3 regions of the Brachybacterium atlanticum genome follow, and region 1 is predicted to be linked to each of the others. Evidence: riboswitches for the same ligand, from Rfam matches in the RefSeq annotation. Region 1 holds a riboswitch; each other region holds the start of a gene.
The links. Region 1 has a riboswitch for thiamine pyrophosphate ahead of L3K22_RS12245 (ECF transporter S component). Riboswitches for the same ligand answer to the same signal wherever they lie in the genome.
Positions count from the first base shown of each region.

Region 2: linked by a shared signal. The riboswitch ahead of L3K22_RS02185 (3-oxoacyl-ACP reductase) and the one ahead of L3K22_RS12245 (ECF transporter S component) in region 1 are both predicted to bind thiamine pyrophosphate.
Region 3: linked by a shared signal. The riboswitch ahead of L3K22_RS10690 (bifunctional hydroxymethylpyrimidine kinase/phosphomethylpyrimidine kinase) and the one ahead of L3K22_RS12245 (ECF transporter S component) in region 1 are both predicted to bind thiamine pyrophosphate.

Region 1 covers NZ_JAKJJW010000025.1:45,551-51,544, reverse strand. Annotated here, with positions in the region: gene L3K22_RS12250 (ATP-binding cassette domain-containing protein) at 1-1,768, opposite strand, end outside; gene L3K22_RS12245 (ECF transporter S component) at 1,795-2,376, opposite strand; TPP riboswitch at 2,424-2,529, opposite strand; gene L3K22_RS12240 (hypothetical protein) at 2,561-3,127, opposite strand; gene L3K22_RS12235 (M13 family metallopeptidase) at 3,124-5,148, opposite strand; gene L3K22_RS12230 (hypothetical protein) at 5,180-5,983, opposite strand.
Region 2 covers NZ_JAKJJW010000003.1:51,207-57,200, forward strand. Annotated here, with positions in the region: gene xylB (xylulokinase) at 1-555, shown strand, start outside; TPP riboswitch at 881-974, shown strand; gene L3K22_RS02185 (3-oxoacyl-ACP reductase) at 1,187-1,990, shown strand; gene L3K22_RS02190 (LLM class flavin-dependent oxidoreductase) at 1,990-3,360, shown strand; gene L3K22_RS02195 (ATP-grasp domain-containing protein) at 3,462-4,379, opposite strand; gene L3K22_RS02200 (sodium:solute symporter family protein) at 4,827-5,994, shown strand, end outside.
Region 3 covers NZ_JAKJJW010000019.1:56,375-62,368, reverse strand. Annotated here, with positions in the region: gene L3K22_RS10695 (HNH endonuclease signature motif containing protein) at 1-1,682, opposite strand, end outside; TPP riboswitch at 2,070-2,162, shown strand; gene L3K22_RS10690 (bifunctional hydroxymethylpyrimidine kinase/phosphomethylpyrimidine kinase) at 2,153-3,844, shown strand; gene L3K22_RS10685 (MFS transporter) at 3,841-5,184, shown strand; gene thiM (hydroxyethylthiazole kinase) at 5,181-5,966, shown strand; gene L3K22_RS10675 (thiamine phosphate synthase) at 5,963-5,994, shown strand, end outside.

The sequences.
Region 1 (5,994 bases):
GCCCCACCCGCACCAGCGCGATCACGGAGGCGGTGACAGGCCGTCCGGGCAGGTGCAGGCGCTGGCCGAGCGCGTCCCCGAGCGGGGTGGGGCGCACGGAGGCGAGAGCCAGCACCCCGGGGGCGACGAAGGCGGTGATCCGCGCGGCCTCCTTCAGGCCGATGAGCCATGCCTCCCCGGACAGCGCCGGCGCCTCGCCCAGCAGCGCCGTGGTCCAGGCGAGCCCCGCCGCGGAGAGCAGGATCGGGAGCAGGCGCAGGGCCGCGCCGCGCAGGCTCCGCACCGCCAGCGGGGCGAGCAGCACGGTCGGGGCGAGGGCGAGCAGCCCGCCCTGCCAGCTCTGCACGGCGAAGGAGCCGATCGCGGCGAGGATCCCGATCAGGCTCAGCGTCAGCGGGTTCAGCGCGTCGGCCGGGACCCGGCGGGGCGAGGGCGTGGGGACCGCGCCCGGCGCCGGGGCGGGCAGGTCGTGGTGCGCGTCGGCCGCGGCGACGAGGAGCTCGTCGTGGCTCGCGGCGAGCACCGCCGTGCCGCGGGCCCTCGCCTCGAGCAGCAGCTCCAGCACCTCGCGGCGCCGCCGGGCGTCCAGGCCCACGGTCGGCTCGTCGAGCACGAGCAGGTCGGGGCGCTGGGCGAGGGCCGCGACGATCGCGAGACGGCGCTGTTCGCCGCCGGAGAGGCGGTGGGGGTGGGCGCCGGCGAGCGGGGCGAGGCCCGCCCGCTGAAGGAACTCGTCCGCGAGGTCCTCGTCCGTGGCCCAGGGAGAGGCGAGGACCTCCTCCCGCACGGTCGTCGCGACGAAGGAGTGCTCGGGGTCCTGGGGGACGAGGGCGATCCGGGAGGGCTCGGGGCGGGACACGGCGCCCGCGCCCGGCTCCGTCGCGCCGACGAGGACGCGCAGGAGGGAGGTCTTGCCCGCACCGGACGGGCCGGTCAGCGCGGTCAGCCGCCCAGCGCGCAGCTCGAGCTCCTGCGGCACGGTGAGCCCCCGGGCGGGCACGGTGACGCCGCGCAGCGCGGCGACGGCCTCGCCGGGTTCGGCCGGGCCCGGTGCCTCCTCGGCGGCGGCCTCGTCCTCGAGCACTCCCGCCTCGATCAGCACCTCGCGACGGTGGGAGAGGAGCTGGTCCGGATGCCCGTCGGCGAGCACCCGGGCGCGAGGGCCGAGCACGATCAGCCGGTCCACGTGCGGCAGCCAGGGCCCGATCCGGTGCTCGGCGACGACGAGGGTGCGGCGGCCCGTGACCGCGAGGATCGCCCGGCGCACCTCCTCGGCTGTCGGGGCATCGAGCATGGAGGTCGGCTCGTCCAGGAGCAGCAGGTCGGGGCGCAGGGCCAGTGCGCCGGCCAGCGCGATCCGCTGCTGCTGGCCGCCCGAGGCGTCCAGCGGCGCCCGTTCGGGGTCGAGGTCGACTCGCGCTGCCTCGAGCGCCCGGGTCGCGCGCTCGGTGAGCTCCGGCCGGGGCAGGCCCGCGTTCTCCGGTCCGAAGGCGGCGTCGCGGGCGACGGTCGCGCCGACGAGGGCGTGCACCGGGTTCTGCAGCAGCAGGCCCCGCTCCCCGGGCCGGCTGGGCGCGGGGACGAGCCCCTCGCCGTCCCCGTCCTCGGGGTCCAGCAGCCCGGCCAGCGCCCGCAGCACGGTCGACTTCCCGCTGCCGCTCGCCCCGGCCAGCAGCACTCGCTGCCCGGGCGGGATCGCGAGGTCGAGCCCCTCGATGGTCGGCTCGCGCCGGCTGAGCGGCCGCCAGCGCAGCCCGTCGACGTGCACGGACGCGGCCGGGACGGTCCCGGTGCTCAGGCCTCCACCGCGCGGGCCGCCTCCCGGCCCGAGGCCAGGGAGTCCACTGCGCCGGTCGCGACCAGCGCCCGGCTCGCCGCCCAGCCGAGACCGCCGGCCAGCACCGCGCCGGAGAGCAGGAAGAAGGCGAGCATCGTGCCGGAGAACAGCCAGCTCATCTCCTGGTAGTAGACGATCTTCTCCCAGCCCCATTCGAGCAGCCCGGCGAGCACTCCGCCGAGCACGGCGAGGGGCAGCGTGAAGCGGCGGTAGCGGGTGAGCAGGAAGGCGAGCTCGACCCCGCCGCCCTGCATGAGGCCAGAGACCGCAGTGCTCCAGCCCCACGGGCTGCCCAGCAGCATCGACATGACGGCCGCGAGCAGTCCGGCCAGCAGCGCCGCCCCGGGCCGGCGCACGAGCAGGATGGCGAGCACGGCGGGCAGGAACCAGATCCCCGCCAGCAGCCCCTCGGCAGGCTTGAACGCCGCGGTCAGCGGGCCGATCAGGGTGTAGAGCTGGCCGTAGCCGAGGAAGGCGACCCCGAAGGCCGCCCCGATCAGCACGGTCACCAGCAGATCGACGGTGCGATAACGAGTCATCACGTCTCCTCCCAGGTCCTGGAAGGGGCGCGGAGCACCGGCGGTGCTCCACGGAAATCCCGACTCCCTACGCCGGTGCGAGCCGGATCAGGTTCGAGGGTCTGCGCCGTCGGCGCACTCTCAGCACCGGACGGTGCTCCCCTGTCAGTGGATGACGAGCAGACAGTCTAGCCCAGGACCACGCTCAGCGGCGGGCACGGATGGCCTGGTCGATCGCATCGGCGGCCGCCTGGGGGTCGACGGGGGAGAGGATGTAGCAGGTGTCCTTCGTCCCGATGATCTCCACGCTCGTCCCCGGCCGGGTGACCAGCATCCGGTAGGGCCGCTGCTGCTCGGCGAGGGTGAAGATCTTCCGCCGGCCGACGGGGGTGAGCTCCTCGGGCTTCGGGGTCATCGCCCTCCCGCGCCGCCAGCCGTAGCCGCCGAGGGCGACGCCCACGGTGCCGGTGGGGATCTCGCGCAGCTGCACGGTGCGGAAGTCCTCGATCGGCCAGACCCGGCGGGGCAGGAAGCCGCCGAGGCTGACGGTGACCCCGTTCCCGTCGACCACGAAGCGGGTGGCCTGGCCCATCCACGTCCACAGCGCCAGCAGCGCGAAGGCGGCGAGCACCGCGATCGCGCCCGGCGCCGAGCCGCGCTGCAGCAGCAGGCCCGACACGATCAGGCCCGCCACCACGGTGACGACGACGCGGGTCCAGCCCACGGAGGAGGGCACCGTCCGCCCGACGTGGAAGGGCGGATCGGGCCTCACCAGATGCTCACCCGCTCCTCGGGGGCGCGGTACATGCCGTCGCCCTCGCGCACGTCGAAGGCCTCGTGGAACTCGTCGAGGTGCCCGGCGACCGTGTTGCAGCGGAACTCCATCGGCGCATGCGGGTCCACGGCCAGGCGGCGGATCGCCTCCTGCGGCCGGTTCCGGCCCCGCCACACGGTCGCCCAGGACCAGAACACGCGCTGCAGGCCGGTGAGCCCGTCGAGCTCGGCCGCGGCCTCCTCCTCGGAGCGGCTGGCGAGATAGGCCTTGACCGCGATGGAGAGCCCGCCGAGGTCGCCGATGTTCTCGCCGATGGTGAGGGCGCCGTTGACGCGGTGGGAGTCGTCGAGCTCGCGCGGGGAGAGCTCCGAGTACTGCGCGATGAGACGGGCGGCGCGGGCGTCGAAGGCCTCGCGGTCCTCCGCCGTCCACCAGGAGACGAGGTTGCCGTCCCCGTCGTACTTCGAGCCCTGGTCGTCGAAGCCGTGGCCGACCTCGTGGCCGATCACCGCGCCGATCCCGCCGAAGTTCACGGCGTCGTCGGCCTCCGCGTCGAAGAACGGGGGCTCGAGGATCGCGGCGGGGAAGACGATCTCGTTCCGGCCGGGGTTGTAGTAGGCGTTGACCGTCTGCGGGGTCATGTGCCACTCGGTCTCGTCCATCGGCCCGCCGACCTTCGAGAACTCGAAGTCCGCCTCGAAGCGGCGGGAGGCGCGGACGGACGCGACGAGGTCGCCGGGGACGAGCTCGAGGCCGTCGTAGTCGCGCCACTTCTCCGGGTACCCGATCTTCGGGGTGAACCTCTCGAGCTTCGCGAGCGCCTTCTCGCGGGTGGCCGGGGTCATCCAGTCCAACGAGCTGATCGAGTCGCGGTAGGCGTCCATCAGGGCGTCGACCAGCGCGGTCATCCGCTCCTTGTGGGCGACGGGGAAGTGCCGGGCGACGTACTCGCGGCCGACGGCGAAGCCGACCGCGCCCTCGACCAGGGCCACGCCCCGCTTCCACCGCTCCTTCAGCTCCTCCGCACCGGAGAGGACGCGACCGGAGAAGTCGAAGTCCTCCTCGACCAGCGCGGCGGGGAGATAGGGGGCGTAGGAGGAGACGGTGTGCAGGGCGAGCCAGGTGCGGAGCACGGCGAGGTCCTCCCCGGCCAGCAGCTCCGCGGCGGCGGAGACGAACTCGGGCTGGCCGACGGAGACCACGTCGAAGGCCGCGGCCGGCGCGCCGGTGCCCTCGATGTACGCGTCCCAGGGGAAGGCGGGGGCGAGCTCGCGGCGCTGCGCGGCGTCCATGGGGTTGTCGGACTTCTCCCGGTCGCGCAGGCGGACCACGTCGACGTGGCAGGCGGCGAGGCGGGTCTCGAAGTCGAGCACGGCGCGGGCGAGCTCCTCGGGGCCGCCGGCGGCGAGCCCGGCACGGCCGGGCAGCTCGGCGAGGCGGGCGAGGTTCGCCAGGTGCGCGGCATAGGCCTCGCGGGTCTCGGCGTGGTGCTCCTCGCGGTAGTAGGACTCGTCGGGCAGGCCGAGGCCCCCCTGATGGATCTTGACCTGGTACTGGGAGGAGTCGTGGTCGTCGGTCCACACGTAGGCGAGCACCGCCGAGGCCCCCGAGTCGGGCGCCGCCATCCGGCGCACGAGGCCCTCGAGGTCCCCGGTCGCCCCGATCTCGTCGAGCAGGTCGGCGAGGCCGGACAGGCCCGCGGCCTCGATCGCCTCGGTGTCCATGAACATGCGGTACAGCGTGCCGATCCGGGCATGGTCGGTGGTCGGGACCGGCAGGCTCCCCGTCTCGTCCGCGCTGCGCGCGACGTCGTCGGCCGCCTCCTCGACGATCTCCCGCACCCGCTCCTCGGACAGGTCGCGCAGCGCGTGGAAGGCGCCGTCGCTGGACCGGTCGGCGGGCATCACGTGCTCGGCGAGCCAGCGGCCGTTGACGTGGCCGAAGAGGTCGTCCTGGGGGCGGGCGGCGGCGTCGACCTGCTCGAGGTCGAGTCCGGAGGGGAGGGCTGCGGTCATCATCGGCTCCTGCAGGGGTGGTGGGGTCGGTCGGTCAGAGGCTCAGCAGTCCGAGCACGGCCAGGGCGAGGGTCAGCGCACCGAGGGCGACGGGCATGTACGCCCAGGGGGTGCGGGAGCGCTCCGCCGGAGGCCTGCGCTGGAGGACGAGGGTCGACAACCCGGTGCCGATCGAGAGCACGGCGGTGCCGACGGCGAGCACGGGCGAGAGGATCACGAGCACGGTCGCGCCGAGCTGGAACATCACGGTGCCGAGCACGTCCAGCAGGCGCATCACGACGGTCTCGCGGGCGCCGACGCGCTGGGAGAGCAGGGTCGAGATCGCCTCCTCGGACCAGTCGCCGGGCGTGGCGATGCGGCGCCGGGTCGCGACGGTCTGCGCGGTCGCCAGCACGATCCACACGAGCGCGCAGCCGGCGCCCACCCACACCCCGAGCTCGGAGCGGATGTCGGCCGGCCACAGCACGAGAGCGAGCAGCACCGCGGCGATGCGCAGCACCTCCTCGAGCACGCTGCGCACCGCGACCAGCCCCGGGTTCACGGCGAGCTGGCGGCGGGTGCGGGCGACGAAGAGGCTCGTCGCGACGAGGGAGACGAGCTGCAGGGCGCCCAGCCCGATGCCCAGCAGCAGCGGCACAGGCGTGGTGGGGGCGAAGGGCAGGATCGCCACCAGCATCACGATCGCGAGGGCGGGGATCAGCAGGGCCTGGATCGACAGGCCCTTGACGAGGTCCCGGACGAGATCCGCCCCGGTGGGGGGATGGTCATGACCGGTGTGGTCATGGGGATCGTGGGGGTCGTCGCAGTGCGGGCGGGGCTCCGCGGGGGTGTCGGTCATGGGGCTCCTTC
Region 2 (5,994 bases), on a different contig from region 1:
ACCATCAACGCCTCCCGCATCCTCGAGGCCGGCCGCGCCCTGCTCGGCGTCAGCCACGAGGAGATGGCCGAGCTGGCGCTCGCCTCCGAGCCCGGCGCGCGCGGCGTGACCCTGCTGCCCTACTTCGACGGGGAGCGCACCCCGAACCGGCCCCACGCCCGCGCGACCCTGGCTGGCATGAGCAGCTCCACCACCCGCGAGGACGTGGCCCGCGCCTACGTCGAGGCCCTGCTGTGCTCGCTCGCCGACGGCATCACCTCCCTCGAGGAGCGCACCGGCACGGACGCGCGCCGCATCACCCTGATCGGCGGCGGCGCCCGCTCCCGCGCCGTCCAGCAGCTCGCGCCCGCGATCTTCGGCCGCGAGGTCACGATCGCGCCCGACGGGGAGTACGTCGCCCTCGGCGCCGCCCGTCAGGCCGCCTGGGCGCTCGCCGGCACCGACGAGCCGCCGGCCTGGGAGATCAGCGGCTCGCGGATCGTCGCGGCCGACGCGACGCCGCAGGTGCTCGAGGCGTACCGGGAGCTGAAGGAGCACACCGCGGACTGGAGCTGACGGCGCGAAGGCGTTCCCGCGGGAACGCCCCCGAGGCGACGTGGCAGGGTGTCAGACGGCCTCGACGGTGACGAGCCCCTGCACCTGGAAGTTACGTCCGGACGGTCGCGGACGGAAGAGAGCTGGGCCCGCCGATCGGGCTGGGGAGTCCGAGTGCTGCGTCTGGACCGTCACCCGTCTGGTGAGGCGGTCCAGATGCAGCACTCGGTGCGCAGGAGCGGACGAGGGGCGGCCGCGGGGCGGAGGAGGGTGGACGCAGCGGGGCGGGCCCACTGCGGCGCGGCGAGACGGAGACCGCCCCACCGTACGGCCATGGCTACACTCGGTGCTCGACACGGGGTGCCCCACCAGGGGCTGAGAGCACACCCGGAGAACCTGATCGAGTTCATGCTCGCGGAGGGATGTCGTCGATGCGCTGTGCGCTGTCGCCCTGCAGGCCACGGTCCTGCGGGCCAGGGCCGTGCTGGTCGCGGACCGGCACGCCGCCGCCCTGCACGCCGTCATCCGCTCTCCCGGCCCCCGTGTCGCCCCCGCGCAGCGCCGCGCCCCGATGCGGCCCTGCTCCGACCGCGACGCGTCCCTCCCGCTCGGCGGCGGGCGTGCTCGCATGCCCTGAAAGGACCGCACGACCATGACACCCTCCACCCCGACCACCCCCGCCTCCCGTCCCGCTCCCTCGCTCTCCGAGCAGGTCGTGCTCGTCACCGGGGGCGCCCGCGGTCTCGGCCGGGCCCTCACCGAGGCGTTCCTCCGCGAGGGAGCCAGGGTCGTCGTCGACCACCTCACCAGCGAGGCCGCCGCCCGGGAGATCGCCGACGCGCACCCCGGCCGGGCGATCGCCGTGCGCGCCGACGTGCGCGAGCGCGACCAGGTCGAGGCCCTGTTCGCCCGGGCCGAGGCCGAGTTCGGCGACCCCGTCGACACCGTCGTGAACAACGCCCTGGCCGGCTTCTCCTTCGACGGGGACGCCCGCGCGAAGGCGCACGAGATCGGCTACGAGGCCTTCGCGGGACAGTTCTCCGGCGCCGTGCAGGGCGCGCTGCACACCATCCAGTCCGCCCTGCCCGGCTTCGACCGCGCCGGCTCGGGACGCGTCGTCAACATCGGCACCAACCTCCTCCAGCACCCCGTCGTGCCCTACCACGACTACACCGCGGCGAAGGCGGCGCTGCTGGCCCTGACCCGCACCTTCGCCGCCGACCTCGGCCCCCGCGGCATCACGGTGAACATGGTCAGCGGCGGCCTGCTGCGCACCACCGACGCGAGCTCCGCGACCCCGGAGGCGGTGTTCGACGCGATCGCCGCGAGCACCCCGCTGCGCTCGGTGACCACTCCCGCCGAGCTCGCCGACGCCGCGCTCCTCCTCGCCTCGCCCTGGGCGCGGGCGATCACCGGGCAGAACCTCGTCGTCGACGGCGGGCTGGTGATGGACTGATGGCAACCCACGGCCACGCCCATGCCTCCGTGACCGGCGCCGCCCGCCGCCCGGTGCGACTGAACCTGTTCGCCCATGCCTGCGGCCACCACTCCGCGGCCTGGCGTGCGCCCGGCTCCTCGGTGGAGCGCCTCGCGGACATCACGTACTGGGAGGAGCTCGCCCGGATCGCGGAGCGGGGCCGGCTCGATGCGGTCTTCCTCGCCGACGGCCAGTCGATCGGCACGGCCGGCGTCGAGCGCGGCCCCGCCTGGATGCTCGAACCGCTCACCGCGCTCACCGCGATGGCCCGCGCCACGGAACGGGTCGGGCTGGTCACGACGGTCTCCAGCACCTTCTGGGACCCGTTCCACGCCGCCCGGCTGCTGGCGAGCCTGGACCACATCTCGCGCGGCCGGGCCGGGGTCAACGTCGTCACCTCGATGACCGACGAGGAGGCTCGCAACCACTCCATGACCGCCCTGCCGGGCCATGCGCAGCGCTACGCCACGGCGGGGGAGTTCCTCGAGGTGCTCCAGGGGCTGTGGAGCTCCTGGCCGATGGACAGCATCCTCGCCGAACCGGACGGCGCCTACGTCGACCCCGCTCTCCTGCGTCCGCCGCTGCATCGCGGGGAGGCCTTCGCCGTCGACGGGCCCTTGAACGTGCCGACCCCGCCGCAGGGCCGCCCGGTCCTCTTCCAGGCCGGGGCCTCGGAGCCCGGGCGCGCGCTCGCTGCCCGACACGCCGAGGGGATCTACGCCGTGGCCTGGGATCTCGCCTCCGCCCGCACCTATCGCAACGACATCCGCTCCCGCGCTGCGGCGCTCGGACGCGACCCCGACGCCCTCGCCGTCATGCCGGGGCTGGTCCCCTACGTCGCCTCGACCGAGGAGGAGGCTCGACGCCGCAAGGCCGAGCTCGACGCCCTGCTGCCCGTGCAGGACTCGCTGCGCCAGCTCTCCTTCTTCGTCGGCCAGGACACGTCGGACTGGGAGCTCGACGCCCCGGTCCCGCCGCTGCCGCCGCTGGAGGAGTTCCCCGGGCCGAAGGGCCGCTACGCCACGGTGCTGCGCATCCTCGAGACCGCCCGCCCGACCGTCCGCGAGCTGCTGGGGCTCCTCGCCGCAGGCGGCGGCCACGCGACCGTGATCGGCACCCCGGAGCAGGTGGCCGACGAGATTGAGCGCTGGGTCGACGCAGGAGCGGCCGACGGCTTCAACCTCATGCCCCCCACCCTGCCGGGCGGGATCGAGGAGTTCGTCGACCAGGTGGTGCCGGTGCTGCAACGGCGTGGGCGCTTCCGCTGCGAGTACGAGGGGACGACTCTGCGCGACCATCTCGGCCTGCCGCGGCCGCCGCAGGGGATGCCGGTGCCACCGGGAAGCTGACCGGCCCTGGCGGGCGTTGGGCCGGACGGGACCGCTGAGGGAGGGGACGGGGCCTGTTCGCAGCGTCCCCCCTCCCGCGGGAGGGGCGTCGCCCCGAGCGCTCAGAGCGAGCGCTCGGCCTGCTTCGCTTGGACCCGCCCCAGGATGGTGTCGGCGAAGAGCTCCGTCACCTCCGGGGCGAGGTGCAGGTTGTAGGTCGGCTCGAACAGCTCCGCCTCGATCAGCACCCGCCCGTGCTCGGCGGAGTCGACCAGGTCGATCCGTCCGTACAGCGGCGTGCCGAGCCCGGTCACGTCGGCGACCGCCGCGAGCACCCGCTCGGCGAAGGCCTGCTCGTCGGCGGAGGCGCCGACCAGTTGGGGGTTCTCCTGGTACTGGCCGCCGCGCAGTCCGCCTCCGCGGGCGAGCAGCGCGCCCTTCGCGACCGCATGGGTGAAGCGGCCGTCAAGGGTGTAGACCGCCTTCTCCCGGCCCTCGGAGAGCTCGGGGACCTCGGGCTGGACCATCGCGGTCTCGCCGGCGTCGAGGATCTGCCGGGCGAGGGCGAGCGCAGCGGGGTCCTCGCGCGCGAACAGGCCCGTGCGCTGGGAGCCGGCCCCGACGGCGGGCTTCACGACCACATGCGCGGCCTGCGTCGGCGACGCGAGCGCGTCGCGGACCGAGTCGAGCGCGCGGTGGTAGCTCGTCGGGATCACGGGGATGCCCGCGGCCTCGAGCTCGAGGAGATAGTGCTTGTCCATGTTCCAGCGGACCAGCTCCGGCTCGTTGAGCACGTGGGTCTGCGTCCCCGCATGCGCGAGCCACGCCGCGAACTCGGCGGGGTGCTGGGCGTAGTCCCAGGGGCTGCGGAGCACTGCGAGGTCCCAGGATGCCCAGTCGACCGACGCGTCATGCCAGTCCAGCGACGCCGCCTCGACGCCGCGGTCGCGCAGCGCGGCGACCAGCGGGGCGCAGTCGCGGTCGGGATCCGCGGAGGTGAAGGCGCCGGGGGAGGTGGTCACGATGCCGATTCGCGTCATGGTATCGAGGGTAGGACGCACGGTGGGCGGCCCGACGCCGCGTCCGCCGGCGGGGACGACTCATCTGCATCTGTATGCGACTCATGTAGCCCTAGTGTCCCGATCGCTCCGCTGTGAATGTCCGACAATCGGCAATCGCATGTGACCTGCAGAAGTTACTTGCCCGTTATCGACTGCCTGGCAATCCCCTGAGGGTTGTGCGAGTATCTATGCGACTCCACGCGTGATCGAGGGCGGGGGAGCGGCCCGGGAGGGCCCACCCGTCCCCGCCGTCAGGGCGCGCCCCATGCGGCGCTGAGGCGAGGCCTCGCCCGGGCGAGATTCGACGCGATCCGCGACGGGGTCGATCGCCGGTCGGCCCCGCGAGGGGCCCCGTCTGGCCCGATGCGCCCTGCGGCGCGGGGGACCGGCCGCACGTGACCGGTCCACCGCGACGAGAGGAAGTCCATGCCGCCCGCTCCCTCAGGCGAGATCATCCAGCTCGGAATCATCGGGATCGCCCTGCTCCTGCTCCTGTTCTACGGGGGCACGATGTGGATGTCCGTGGCGATCTCCCGCAAACAGGAGAACGCCGACGACTACATGACCGCCGGCAACCGCATCGGCTTCGGCGTCTCCGCCGCCTCCATGACGGCCACCTGGATCTGGGCGTCCTCGATGTACGCCTCGGTGACCGCCGGATACACCTACGGCGTCTCCGGCCCCATCCACTACGGGCTCTGGGGCGCGCTGATGATCCTGTTCATCTACCCCTTCGGCAAGCGGATCCGGAAGGTCGCCCCGCGAGCCCACACCCTCGCCGAGGTGATGTACGCCCGCCACGGCCGCTCCTCGCAGCTGATGCTCGCCGGCTCCAACGTGCTCGGCTCCGTCATCTCGTTGACCTCGAACTTCATCGCCGGCGGCGCGATCATCTCGATGCTCTCCCCGCTCAGCTTCGGGGCGGGCATCCTCATCATCGCCGGCGGCGTGCTGCTGTACACGCTGTGGTCAGGCTTCCGCGCCTCCGTCCTGACCGACTTCACTCAGGTCATGGCGATGCTCGGCGCGGCCGTCGTGATCATCCCGGCGGTGTTCTTCCTCGCCGGCGGGCCCTCGATGTTCGCCGAGGGGGTCGCGGCCGGGAACGTCACCCCGCAGCAGGAGAGCTTCTTCTCGTCCGACGCCTTCATGAACCAGGGCGCCCCCTACATCGCCGCAGTGCTCGCCTACGCGATCGGCAACCAGACCATCGCCCAGCGCCTCTTCGCCGTGCGCGAGGACCTGATCAAGCCCACCTTCGTCACCGCGACCATCGGCTACGGCGCGACCGTGATCGGCGTGGGCATGCTCGGCGTGATGGCGCTGTACCTGGGCGTGGAGCCCATGGGCGGCGACGTGAACAATCTGATGCCGCAGATGGTGGGCACCTACCTGCCCGTCGCCCTGGTCGCGCTCGCCTTCGTGATGATCATCGGCTCGCTGTCCTCCACCGCGGACTCCGACCTCGCGGCGCTGAGCTCGATCGTGATGACCGACGTCTACGGCCAGTCCGTCGGCCGGAAGAACGTCGACCCGAAGCTCATGCTGCTCATCGGTCGGATCACGATGATCGTGGCGACGGGCCTCGCGCTCT
Region 3 (5,994 bases), on a different contig from region 1:
GCCTCCGCGCCGAACTGCTGGCCCCGGGGAGCTTGCGGACCTGCCGTCGGCGGTGGTCCGGGCGGCACCTGGGTCTGCAGCGTCGGCTCCTCGACCAGCGATGCGGGGTGCCTTCGCGGTTCGCCGGGGGTCTCCGGTGGCCTGTTCGGGCTGGTCGCGGGGCTGCCCGCGTGGGTGCCGCGCAGGAAGCCGGTCCAGGCGGCGGTAAGCAGCTCGACCATCTCGAGGCTGGCGTGGTCGAGGTCGTCGAGGACGGTGACGGCGTCGCCGTGGCGGCCGATCGTCCAGCGGGTGCGGCCGGGCTTGCCTGCGTGCGTGGGGAGCCGGGTGGGGTCCAGCAGGCCGCTGGTCTTGTCGAGGTGGTGCTGCCAGCACAGGAGGTGCAGGTTCTCGACCTCGGTGGCGCCGCCCTCGCCCGGGGTGCCGCGCAGGCACTCCTCGATGTGGTCGCACTCGGAGGCCCAGGAGGTGGGGCGCGTGCATCCGGGGACGGCGCACTGCCCGTTGCGGAGCCGGAGGTGCTCGAGCATCGCGGGGGTGGGGGTGACGCGGTCGGCCGGGAGCGGGAGGAAGGCGCCGCTGCTCGCGCTGGTGAGGACGCGGTGCCAGACGGTGCAGCTGCCGGCGAGGGTACGCGCCATCGAGGGCGGCAGCGGGGTGACGCCGTCGAGCATGCCGGGCTGGTCGGAGGCGCCGAGCAGGGTCAGCACGGGCACGGTGACGTTGAGGCGGAACCGCTCGGCGGGGACGGCGACTCCCTCGACGTCGAGCTCGGCGGTGTCCAGGAGGGCGTAGCGCAGTCGGGTGAGCGGGAGGGCGCGGCCGGTCTCGAGGACGACTCCGTCGGGGTCGTGCGGGATCGGGGTGCCGTCGCGGAGCGCCGCACGCTGCGCCGACTGGACGGCGCGGGCGGACTCGTCGATCGACTTCCACCGGGCGAGGATCTCGGGGATCGGGCCCGTGATCCTCAGGGTCCCGGTGCCGGCCTCCGCGCCGGGCAGCAGCTCGACGGTGCGCTCGAGTGCGGCCACGGGGTCGGGGCGGTTCTCCCGCTCGGCGAGATGCTCGATGAGGGCGCGCAGCAGCGTGAAGAATCGTTCCGGAGTGATATCCGAGGACCACGTCGAGATCACGGCATCGAGATCCCTCCTGGAGGATTCGGAGAGCTTCTGCGAGGTCTTCAGCATTCGCTGGAACCATGCGGACGGCATTCTCCCGGATTCGAGGTTCTCGAGGGTGCGCGGGAAATGATGCACGGCCTGGTAGGCGTCGCGCAGCCGCCAGCTCGCGGCGCTTCGGGTAACCCGGAGGCCGAGCGCGGCGCGGAGCGTCTCGACCTCGTCGAGCTCGCAGGTGTCCTCGTACTCGCCCTCGAACTCGTGCAGGGCGGCGAGGGCGCGGTACTGCGCGGCGAGCGCAAGGGCGGAGGCTCGCTCCGCGTCCCACACACGCTGCGCGGCCTCGCTCAGGGCGGGGTCGTCGGAGCAGCCGCCGAGGTCAGGAAGCGCCTCTCGAGTACGGGCCCGACGTGCGGTGACGCGGCGGAGACGAGCAGGCAGCGACGCGATCAGGGAGTCCGAGGTGGCCGGCACGGTGACACCCGCACCCTCGGGCAGGGCGGTGCTGGGCGCTGCCTCGGCGGCTTCATCGCCCGGCGAACACTCCGGCTGCGTGATACTCATCGGCCCCTCCTCCCCGCTCGTTCCGGCGATGCGTCGATGCACCGCCTCTTTCGATCCGACGCCTTCACACTACGCGCGGAAACCGACAGAAGAAAGACCTCCGCGGAATATGTGGATAACTTTCTCATCGAGTGGCAGATATGGAGCGCTATGCAGCTCTCGATCCACACCCCCTCCACACACCCACTTTTTCCACAATGTCGTCCACCGGTTTTCGAGGGGCCTGCTTCGTCTGTCGGACCCCTGCGGTAGAGGGCGCGGTTTCCAGCGTCCGGGCTGTGGCGCGCAGGGGCGCAGATGCCGGAGGCGGGCCGCGCACCGACACACCCCCGAGCACTCCCCCACGGAACGCCGCGCCCGCTCCACCACGGCCTGGCCTACACTCGGCCACTGGACACGGGGTGCGCCCGAGGCGCTGAGATCACACCCGTGGAACCTGATCTAGTTCGTACTAGCGAAGGGATGTCCGCATGAGCTCGGATCCTTGCACCCTTTTTCCCGCTGCCCTCCCCCGCGTCGCCGTGCCGGGTCGACTCGCACCCGACCGCCCCGCACCGTCGGCCCCGCGCGTGCTCTCGATCGCGGGCACGGACCCGACGGGAGGCGCCGGCACCGCGGCGGACCTCAAGTCGATCACCGCCGCGGGCGGCTTCGGCATGGCGGCGGTGACTGCGGTCGTCGCGCAGAACACCCACGGCGTGAGCGACATCCACGTCCCTCCCGCGCAGTTCCTCGCCGCGCAGCTCCGCGCGGTCTCCGACGACGTCGAGCTCGAGGCGGTCAAGACCGGCATGCTCGGCACCGCCGAGATCACCCAGGCCGTCCGGACCTGGCTCTCCGCCCATCCGCCGCGGGTGCTCGTGGTCGACCCGGTGATGGTCGCGACCAGCGGCGACAGACTGCTGGAGCCCGAGGCGGAGCAGGCGATGATCCGCTTCTGCTCCCTCGCCACCGTGGTCACCCCGAACATCGACGAGCTCGCCGTCCTGACCGGCGAGCCCCGCGCGCACGACGAGGACGAGGCCCTCGCCCAGGCCGCCCGCTGGTCGGAGGCGACCGGCGTCGCGGTCGTGGTGAAGACCGGCCACCTCGACAGCCGTGCGGTCACCAACACCTGGATCGGGGCCGACGGGACCCGCCACCGGGTGCACTCCACGCGGGTCGACACGACGAGCACGCACGGCACCGGCTGCTCCCTCGCGGCGGCGCTCGCGACCCGGCTCGGCGCCGGCGAGGACCCGGGCACGGCGCTCGCCTGGGTCACCGACTGGCTGCACGAGGCGATCGCGCACGGCGCGGCACTGCAGGTCGGGAGCGGGAACGGTCCCGTCGACCATGCGCACCGGGCACGGCGCCTCGCGGCGGCGGGATCGGCCGCACCGTGGGTGGCAGCGGGCGCGGTGCCGGAGCGGTGGGAGCAACCGGCGCAGCTCGCCGCCCTGGTCACGGCCGACGGCCCCGCCGCCTCCGTCCCGCCCGTCGGCCCGTGGACCGAGGCGCTGTGGGCGGCCGGGGCGCCGCTCGCCGGCGCGATCGAGGGCTCCGGCTTCGTGGCGGCGCTCGTGGACGGGAGCCTGCCCGAGGGGCAGTTCTCCTTCTATCTCGCGCAGGACGCGCACTACCTGCAGCGCTACTCCCGCGCCCTCGCGACCCTGGCCGAGATCTCGGAAGCCCCTGCCGCGCGGGAGTTCTGGTCGGACTCCTCCCGGCACTGTGTGGACACCGAGCTCGAGCTGCACCGCGCCTGGCTCGCGGCCCGCCCCGACGCGGCGGAGGTGGCCGTCAGCCCGGTGACCAGCGCGTACACCGACTTCCTGCTCGCCCGGGCGCTCGGCGACCCGACGGCCATCGGAGCGGCCGCGGCGCTGCCCTGCTTCTGGCTGTACGCGCAGGTCGGGGCGAGCCTGCCCGAGGTCCCGGACGAGCACCCCTACGCGGGGTGGCTCCTGACCTACCGCGACCCCACCTTCGTGGAGGGGGTGCGCGGGGCGCTCGGCGTCGTCGAGCGCGAGCTCGAGGGCGCCGACCCGGAGGTGCGGGCCGAGGCGGCGTGCGCCTTCCTCCTCGCCTGCCGTCACGAGCTGGAGTTCTTCGAGCAGGCACGACGTGTGGACGCCGCCGCCGTCTCCCCGGCTCCGGCCCTCGCGGGGGCGACCCGATGACCGCCGCCTCGATCCCCGCGACCGGCACCCGCGCCCTGCCGCCCGAGGGCCTGGCCGCTCTGCGCGCCGGCGTGGTCGGAAACTTCATCGACAACATCCATGTGTTCCTGCCGGTCACGGCGCTGGCCCCGGCGATGCTCGTGATCGCGGGCCCGTCGGCGACCGCGTCGGCGGCGGCGCTGATCATCGTCGCGATGCTGCTGGGCCGGCCTGTCGGCGGGGTGGTGTTCGGGCGGATCGCGGACCGCATGGGGCGCACCCGCACCACCCGTCTTGCGATCGCGGGCACCGCGGCGTGCGCGCTCGCGATCGCCCTCGTCCCCACCCACCAGGTCCTCGGCCCGGGCACGGTCGCGCTGATCCTGGCGCTGCGCTTCCTCGGCGGGATCTTCGTGGCCGGCGAGTACTCGGCCGCGATCCCGCTGGCGATGGAGTGGTCGCGGCCGGGGCGGCGCGGACTGATGAGCGGGCTGATCCTCTCGATGGCGCCGTGGGCGCAGGCCACGATCGCCTTCGCCGTCGCGGCGCTGCTGGCGATGCTGGGACCGGAGCAGTACGCGGTCTGGGGCTGGCGGGCGCTGTTCGTCGCGGGCGCGGCGCTGTCGATCTCGATGATGCTCTACTACCGGCGGCACGTGGTCGATGCGCCGCAGGCCCGGCGAGCACCGGCGCCGGCCGCCCCGTCGGCCCCGCGACCGGGCCTCCGCAGCCTGCTCACCGGACGCTGGGCGTCCGCGTTCTGGGCGGCGTTCGTGCTGATGACGGGGCTGTGGCTGCTCACCGACTCGACCGTGCTGCTGCTGACGGCCCGGCTGTCCACCGACTCGCCGATCGCCCCGGAGGCGGTGCCGCTGGTGATGGGCGCGGCCTCGATCGCGCAGGCTCTCGTGATGGTGCTCGCGGGGCACCTCTCGAGCCTGGTCGGGAGGCGCCTCCTGTTCGTGGTGTGGGGCGCCGTCGCGGGGCTCGTCGGCCCGGTGCTGTGGTGGGCGGCGGTCACCGCGCCGACCCTCGCCGTCGCGGCGCTGCTCGCCGCGCTGCTGCAGGTCGCGACGGTCTCCGCCTACGGCCCGGTCGCCGCCTATCTCTCCGAGCGGTTCCCCACCGCGATCCGCTCGACCGGCTACGGCTCCGCCTACAGCCTCTCCCTCGTGCTGCCGGCGCTGTACCCGTTCTACGTGCCGGCTCTCGAGCCGCTGCTCGGCCGGCACACGACGGTGATGGGGATGGTCGCGCTCGGCGGGCTGCTCGTGGTGGTCGGGGCGCTGCTCGGCCCGCGGCTCTCCCCGCGCGAGATCGACGCGGACCTCGACACGGTCGCCAAGCAGAGCACGCGATGAGCCCCGCCGACGACCCCGATCTCGCCCGCGCCCTGCCCGTCCTGGCGGCGGTGCGAAAGGCGGCACCCCTGGTCCACTGCCTCACCGCGACCGTGTCGATGCAGCTGGTGGCCGACGGGCTGCTCGCCGCCGGGGCGCGGCCGATGATGACCGAGACCGCCGTCGAGGCGCCCGTCGTCACGACCGTCGCGGACGCGCTGCTGATCAATCTCGGCACGCTCTCGACCGACGCGATGGACGGCATCCCCGCCACCGTCGCGGTCGCGCGGGAGGACGGCCGGCCGTGGGTGCTGGACCCGACGGCTATCGGGATCGCGCCGGTCCGCACCCCGCTCGCGCGGCGGCTGATCACGCAGCGGCCGGCGGCGGTACGGGGCAACGCCTCGGAGATCCTCGCCCTGGTGGGCGAGGCGGGAGGCGGGCGGGGCGCGGACTCGACCGCCGCCGCGGAGTCCGCCGCCGGCGCCGCCGCCGAGGTCGCCCGCCGCACCGGCGGGGCCGTCGCCGTCTCCGGCGCAGTGGACCTGGTGCTGGATGCGAGCCGCGAGGCCCGCCTCGCCCGCGGCTCCGCGCTGCTGCCGCGCGTGACCGGGACGGGCTGCCTGCTGGGGGCGCTGACCGCCGCCTGCACCGCCGTCTGGGAGGATCCCTTCGAGGCCGCGCTCGCCGCGACCACCTGGATGGCCCTGGCCGGAGAGCGCGCCGCATCGCGCGCGACCGGGCCCGGCAGCTTCCGCATGCACCTGCTCGACGCCCTCGACGAGATCGGAGACCTCCCGTGAACGCCCGCCCCCTCGACCTGCGCTGCTA